3 regions of the Methylobacterium sp. Leaf93 genome follow, and region 3 is predicted to be linked to each of the others. Evidence: predicted binding sites of a transcription regulator. Region 3 holds the regulator's gene; each other region holds the start of a gene.

Region 1 (2,264 bases), on a different contig from region 3:
TCGATTTCGTCCGCGACGTGGCGGAGCGGGCCTGGAGCGGGCTGACCCGGATCGAGGCGGACGAGCAGCAGCGCATCCTCAACCGCGAACTCAGCCATCGCATGAAGAACACCCTGGCGATGGTTCAGGCGATCGCCTCGCAGAGCCTGCGCAACGTCACCGACATCGAGGCCGCCAAGCATGCCCTCGCCGCGCGCCTGATCGCCCTGGGCAAGGCCCACGACATCCTGCTGACCGGACAGCGGGAGAGCGCGGAGATGGCGGCGGTGCTGACGAGCGCCCTGTCGCTGCACGACGACCAGCAGCCCGGCCGGTTCCACCTGTCGGGCCCCGACATCGTCATCGGCTCGAAGGCGGCGTTGTCCCTCGCCCTGATGATGCACGAACTCGCCACCAATGCCGCCAAGTACGGCGCCCTCTCCCGGCCGGACGGCCGCGTCACCGTGGCGTGGAGCGTGGTCGCGGCGGACGAGGACGACACGATCCACCTCACCTGGTCCGAGCGCGGCGGCCCGCTCGTGCATCCCCCGACCCGGAAGGGCTTCGGCTCGCGCCTCATCGAGCGTGGGCTCGCCGGCGCGGTGGGCGGCGAGGTCTCCCTCGCTTACGAACCGGACGGCCTGGTGTGCCGGGTCATGGCGCCGCTTTCGGGGTTCCAGGGAAATTTCTAGCAGCCCAAAAAGGCGTCCCGCTCGCGTGGCCCTTTCGGTCTTCAAAGCTTCGTCTGGTCCCGACGGTGGGCAAAATCCGACGCCGATATTGTGGCTGTACGCTTTTTGTTCTAGCTGGGTGACGGATATGCGTGGCGTGCGTCTTGCCCGCCCGGCCCGTGCGCCCGACATGGCGACCGGTGGCGGGGCCGTCGTCGTCGACCTCGCCGCATGACGTCTCGGAGACGATCGCCGCCGAGCGTCGTTGTCGACTGCCCGTTCCTGCAAGCCCTGCCGCCCAAGTCCTGCCGCCCAAGTCCTGCCGCTCAAGCCCTGCCGCCGAAGAGACCCAATGGCCAAAGCAAAAGCCGCCGCCAAGACACCACGGGGCCTGAAGAGCCAAGCGGCGCAGGCGCAGGAAGAGAGCGTCGAGGCGCGGATCGAGAAGCTGTTCGAGGGGAGCCCCGACCGTCGCGTCATCGCCGTGCGCGGCGCGCGCGAGCACAACCTCAAGAACATCGATCTCACGATCCCGCGCGACAAGCTCGTGGTCTTCACCGGCCTGTCGGGGTCGGGCAAGTCGTCGCTCGCCTTCGATACGATCTATGCCGAAGGGCAGCGCCGCTACGTCGAATCGCTTTCGGCCTATGCCCGCCAGTTCCTCGAGATGATGTCGAAACCCGATGTCGATCAGATCGACGGGCTCTCCCCGGCCATCTCCATCGAGCAGAAGACGACCTCGAAGAACCCGCGCTCCACCGTGGGGACGGTGACCGAAATCTACGATTACATGCGTTTGCTCTGGGCGCGGGTCGGCATCCCCTACTCGCCCGCCACCGGCCTGCCGATCGAGAGCCAGACGGTGAGCCAGATGGTCGACCGGGTGCTGGCCCTGCCCGAGAAGAGCCGGCTCTATCTCCTCGCTCCCGTCGTCCGGGGCCGGAAGGGCGAGTACCGCAAGGAGATCGCCGAGTTCCAGAAGAAGGGCTTCCAGCGCTTGCGCATCGACGGCGAATACTACCCGATCGACGATGCGCCCAAGCTCGACAAGAAGCTCAAGCACGATATCGACGTGGTGGTGGACCGCCTCGTGGTCCGGGCCGACATCGCCGCGCGGCTGGCTGATTCCTTCGAGACCGCCCTGGAACTGGCCGACGGCATCGCGCTGATCGAATTCGCCGATCCGGCCGAGGGCGAGAGCATCACCTTCTCGTCGCGCTTCGCCTGCCCGGTCTCCGGTTTCACCATCGCCGAGATCGAGCCGCGGCTGTTCTCGTTCAACAACCCGTTCGGCGCCTGCCCGACCTGCGGCGGCATCGGCCACGAAATGCGGATCGACCCCGAACTGGTCATTTCCGACGCCAAGCTCAGCCTCAAGCGCGGTGCCGTCGGCCCCTGGGCGAAATCGACCTCGCCCTATTACGGCCAGACCCTCGACGCCCTGGCCAAACATTACGGCTTCAAGACCAGCGTGCCCTGGTCGGACCTTCCCGAGACCGCGCACAAGGTGATCCTCTACGGCTCCGGCCGCGAGTCGATCCGCTTTGCCTACAATGACGGCATGCGCGCCTACGAGGTGAACAAGCCGTTCGAGGGCGTGATCCCGAACCTGGA
Region 2 (2,264 bases), on a different contig from region 3:
AGGCCGGAGGTGAGACGGGCGACGTCGTCCAGGCGCAGCCGCGTGTGACGCCGCGCCTTCACGATCTTGTCGACGGCCCGCGCACCGAGGCCCGGCACCCGCAGCAGCATCTCCCGGTCGGCGGCGTTCACGTCCACGGGGAAACGCCCCCGATGCTTCAAGGCCCAGGCCAGTTTCGGGTCGATGTCGAGGGAGAACATGCCGTCCTCGGCGGCATCCGCCACGTCGTCGGCGGAGAAGTCGTAATACCGGATCAGCCAATCGGCCTGATAGAGTCGGTGCTCGCGCTGGAGCGGCGGGGATTTCAGCGGCAGAATGGCGGAGCCGTCGGGGATCGGGCTGAAGGCCGAGTAATACACCCGCTTCAGGTTGAACGATCCGTACAGGAGGGCGCTCTTGCGGATCAGCGCCTCGTCGGTGGTGGTGTCTGCGCCGACGATGACCTGGGTCGACTGGCCGGCGGGCGAGAACCGGCGCTTTTCGGCCTTCGCCTCGGTGATCCGGGCGCCGATCTGCTTCATCGCGTTCTGGATGACCGGGCCGTTCTTCTCCGGCGCCAGCCGGTGCAGGCTGGCATCGGTGGGGAGTTCGAGGTTGATCGAGAGCCGATCGGCATAGAGCCCCGCCTCTTCCACCAGCCACGGGCTCGCCTCTGGGATCGACTTGAGGTGGATATAGCCGCGAAAGCCGTGGTCGCGCCGCAGGGACTTCGCCACCCGCGTCAGCAGTTCCATCGTGTGGTCGGGCGACTTGATGATGCCCGAGGAAAGAAACAGCCCCTCGATGTAGTTGCGCTTGTAGAACTCCACCGTGAGGGTCACGACCTCCTCGACCGTGAACTTGGCGCGGGCGACGTTGGAGGAGCGCCGGTTCACGCAATAGGCGCAGTCGAACAGGCAGTAATTGGTCAGCAGGATCTTCAGGAGCGAGATGCAGCGCCCGTCCGGCGTATAGGCGTGGCAGATGCCGGCGCCGGTGGTGGAGCCGAGTTCGCCCTTGCCGGCCACGCGTTTCGGCGCCCCCGACGAGGAGCAGGACGCATCGTATTTCGCGGCATCGGCCAGGATGCGCAGCTTCTTGGCGAGGGTCTCGTCCATGACAGGGACATGCGCGTCGTTCGTGTTTCGTTCAAGTTTTCGTCGGGCGCGGCCGAAAATGTCGCAGCGCGCTTTCCCCCTCTCCCCGCCGGGCGGGGAGAGGGCCGCATGGACCTCGTCGTCCATGCGGCGAGCGCAGGCGACAGCACTCCACGGCTCACGGGGAGGCGTCCATCACCGGTCGAGCCCGTCCTCCGCATCCACCTCCTCGTCGACGACCGCCTTCGCCAATCCATAGGAGAACCCGGCCCGCGCCATCGAGGCGAGATCCTTGTCGCGGTGGGTGGCGCGGAGGTCGGGGCGGCGGAACGGGCCGAGACGGCGGCGCTTGGCATAAGCGCGGGCCGCCACCTCCTCAGCATTGGTGCCCTCTTCCTCGCCCCGGTCGCGTTCGGTCTCCAGGGTTTCGGCGATCAGCGTCCGGTCGACCCCCTTGGCGGCGAGTTTGGCCGAGAGGCCGCGGGCGGAGGCCCCGCGCCGGCGCAGGGTCGCCGCCCGCGCGGCGGTGAACCGGGCGTCGTCCACGAGGCCGGAAGAACGGGCGCGCTCCACGATGGCGGCGACGGTCTCGGCGAAGGCGGCGGGGTCTTCGTCCCGGAGCCGGCACCTCTTGGCGACCCGGCGCTCCAAGGTCTGGCGCAGCATCGCCACGGAGGCGCTGTAGCGCTCCAGATACTGTAGGGTGACGCGCTCCAGATACGCGGCCGTGACCGGCGGCGTGGGTTTTGCCTCGTGAGAGGATGCAGTCGGTCGCCCTGCAACGTTTCGAGCGCTCATCGGTTCATCACGCTTCGGACAGGTTTCAGGATCATGAGGCGCCTCGTCTCGACTGTGAACCGGTTATCTGTCTTACCCCGAGAGGACGCATGCATGTCATGCCGGCATTCCTCCTGAAGCGCGAGTGGCTCCTGGTCGCGCTCGGCCTCGGCTTCGCCGTCCTTGCGGCCGCCGTGGTCTATCTGTCGCGCCCGACGGTGCTCACCGTGGCGGTCGGTCCGCGCGACGGGGCCGAGGCGCAATTGCTCGAAACCTATGCCCAGGCTCTCAAGCGGGCGCGGGAGGACGTGCGCCTCAACGTGCGGACCTATGACGACGTGCGCGACAGCGCCGCCGCGCTGCAGGCCGGGAACGCCGATCTCGCCGTGGTCCGGCCCGACGTCTTCCTGC
Region 3 (2,264 bases):
CCCCTCGTATCTCTGGCGGTGATGCCGGCGGCGGTGCTCGGAATCCTCGTCTATCCCTTTGCCCTCGATCAGCCGGTCTGGTGGGCCATGGGGTTCGCGGTACGGGGGATGCTCACGATCTCCGGGTGGATCAGCGGGTTTGGCCACGCCACCCTCGTCGTTCCGGCCTATGGCAGCACGGCCCTCTGCCTGCTGGCCCTCGCCCTGCTCCTGCTGACGCTCCCCGTGTCGGGGCTGCGCTGGATCGGACTCGCTCCGGCCGCTCTCGGCGTCGCCCTCGCCGCCACACCACCGCGCTACGACCTCTACATCGATCGGGAGGGTGGGGGCGCGGCCCTGCGCGACCTTGACGGCCGACTGGCCATCCTCGGAAACCCGCCCGCGTTCGTCCTCGAACAATGGCTCAAGGCGGACGGCGATTCTCGGAAGGCCGGTGCCATATCTGCCTCCACGAAAAGCCGTTGCGATACGGTCGGCTGCACCGCAGGGACGGAGACGCGGCGCATCGTGGCGCTCGTCAAGGACAAGCGGGCCTTTGCAGAGGATTGTGAGAGGGCAAACATCATCATAGCCCGCCGCGACGCTCCCAAAGGATGCCGCGCCGGCCTCATCGTCGATCGGGCGTTCCTGGCGGAGCGGGGGGCGACTGCCGTTCGCTTCGGGCCGGACGGTCCTGTCGCGACATCGGCACGCGTACCGAACGTCGGGGCTCCATGGCGACGGGCCATGGGTGATGCCTCGCCTGTGCCCTCTACACCGGCCGAGATCGCGAAACCATCGGATCCCGAGATAGACGAAGGCGACCTATTGCCGGACACGCCCTCGGATCGGCCTCAGTAGCGGCGGACGAGGCTGACCAGGCGACCCTGGATCTGTACGCGGTCGGGACCCAGCACCCTCGTCTCATAGGCGGGGTTGGCGGCCTCCAGGGCGATGGAGGAACCGCGACGACGCAGGCGTTTCAGAGTGGCTTCCTCATCGTCGATGAGGGCCACGATGATGTCCCCCGTATTCGCGGTGTCCTGCTTCTTGATCACCACCAGATCGCCGTCGAGAATACCCGCTTCGATCATCGAATCGCCGCGCACCTCAAGAGCATAATGCTCGCCCCCCGACAGGAAGTCGGGAGACAGCGTGACCGAGTGACTTTGATTCTGGATCGCCGAGATCGGCGTACCGGCCGCGATCCGGCCCATGACTGGGATGGTGATGGCCCGGCCGGTCTCGTCCTGAGCCTGGGTCGTGGGCTGGCGCATGGATGGCGTCGCTTTGGACCGTCCGCCTTCGACGACGCTGGGCGTAAAACGGCGGACTTCGCCAGCGGGAGCCGGCTTCGGCGCGGGGGCGCCGGTCAGGCTTTCGGGCATCCGGATCACCTCGATCGCCCTGGCCCTATTCGGCAGGCGCCGCAGGAACCCACGCTCTTCGAGGGCCGTGATCAGCCGGTGGATGCCCGATTTCGACTTGAGATCGAGTGCGTCCTTCATCTCGTCGAACGACGGCGGGACGCCACTCTCCTGCATTCTCTGCTGAATGAATTGGAGAAGATCCAGCTGCTTACGCGTCAACATACAGATCACTCTTCCACCGAAGCCAATGGCCGCGACTAACGCCGCCGAAACAAAACACGAACACGGTAGACGTTCTGGAAGTGTTCTGCAAGGGTTCCGTTAACGCGATGGTAGAGTTTGTTCCTCGGCTGAAATTCGCCGCCATCCCGGCACCGGAACTCGGCTGCCGGTTCGCACCTCGCAAGTTCGTTCGATCCCGACACCATCCGATCCCGAGGGCTGTTCGCCCCGGCGTGGTCGTTCAATAGAGACGGTGCCACCGGTTGCCGGCTTCGCCTGAGAATCGGGAATCCGGCTCGACCGCAGCGACGGACCGGCGAGCCGATACAGCACCCTCAATCCGACCGGAGCCGGATGTCCTGGCTCATTCGCCGACCTCGATGGTCGCAGCGACCAAAAACCGGCGACGATGCCGTTCAGTCGAGATAGTCGCCGTACTTCTCCACATGGCTAGCGAGCCCGAGGCCGTGCTCGCGCACGAGGCGTTCGGCCAGTTCCGCATCGCGCGCCTCGAGCGCCTTGATGATCGCCACGTGTTCCTTGATCGAGTTGGCGGCGCGGTCGCCCTGGCGCATGGCCGTGTTGCGGATTCCGCGAACATGCATGAGGAGATTGCTCGTGATGTCCTTGATCACATCGCACTGGCCCAGCGAAATGATCTTCTGATGGAAGCGGATATTGGCTTCCGAATAC

The links. Region 3 encodes LexA, which represses DNA repair genes until DNA is damaged. Its sites were predicted from a motif close to TGTTCNNNNTGTGTTCNG; they were not measured.
Region 1: a site for LexA is predicted at 767-784, ahead of uvrA (excinuclease ABC subunit UvrA). Genes of this name have one in related genera too.
Region 2: a site for LexA is predicted at 1,115-1,132, ahead of ASF26_RS11655 (putative DNA modification/repair radical SAM protein). Genes of this name have one in related genera too.

Annotation. Positions count from the first base shown of each region.
Region 1 is NZ_LMMS01000012.1:327,711-329,974, reverse strand. Features, by position in the region: gene ASF26_RS10120 (PAS domain S-box protein) at 1-671, shown strand, start outside; gene uvrA (excinuclease ABC subunit UvrA) at 1,003-2,264, shown strand, end outside.
Region 2 is NZ_LMMS01000018.1:3,411-5,674, reverse strand. Features, by position in the region: gene ASF26_RS11655 (putative DNA modification/repair radical SAM protein) at 1-1,097, opposite strand, end outside; gene ASF26_RS11650 (RecX family transcriptional regulator) at 1,272-1,874, opposite strand; gene ASF26_RS11645 (TAXI family TRAP transporter solute-binding subunit) at 1,964-2,264, shown strand, end outside.
Region 3 is NZ_LMMS01000009.1:8,383-10,646, reverse strand. Features, by position in the region: gene ASF26_RS07905 (ComEC/Rec2 family competence protein) at 1-840, shown strand, start outside; gene lexA (transcriptional repressor LexA) at 834-1,571, opposite strand; gene ASF26_RS07895 (GntR family transcriptional regulator) at 1,988-2,264, opposite strand, start outside.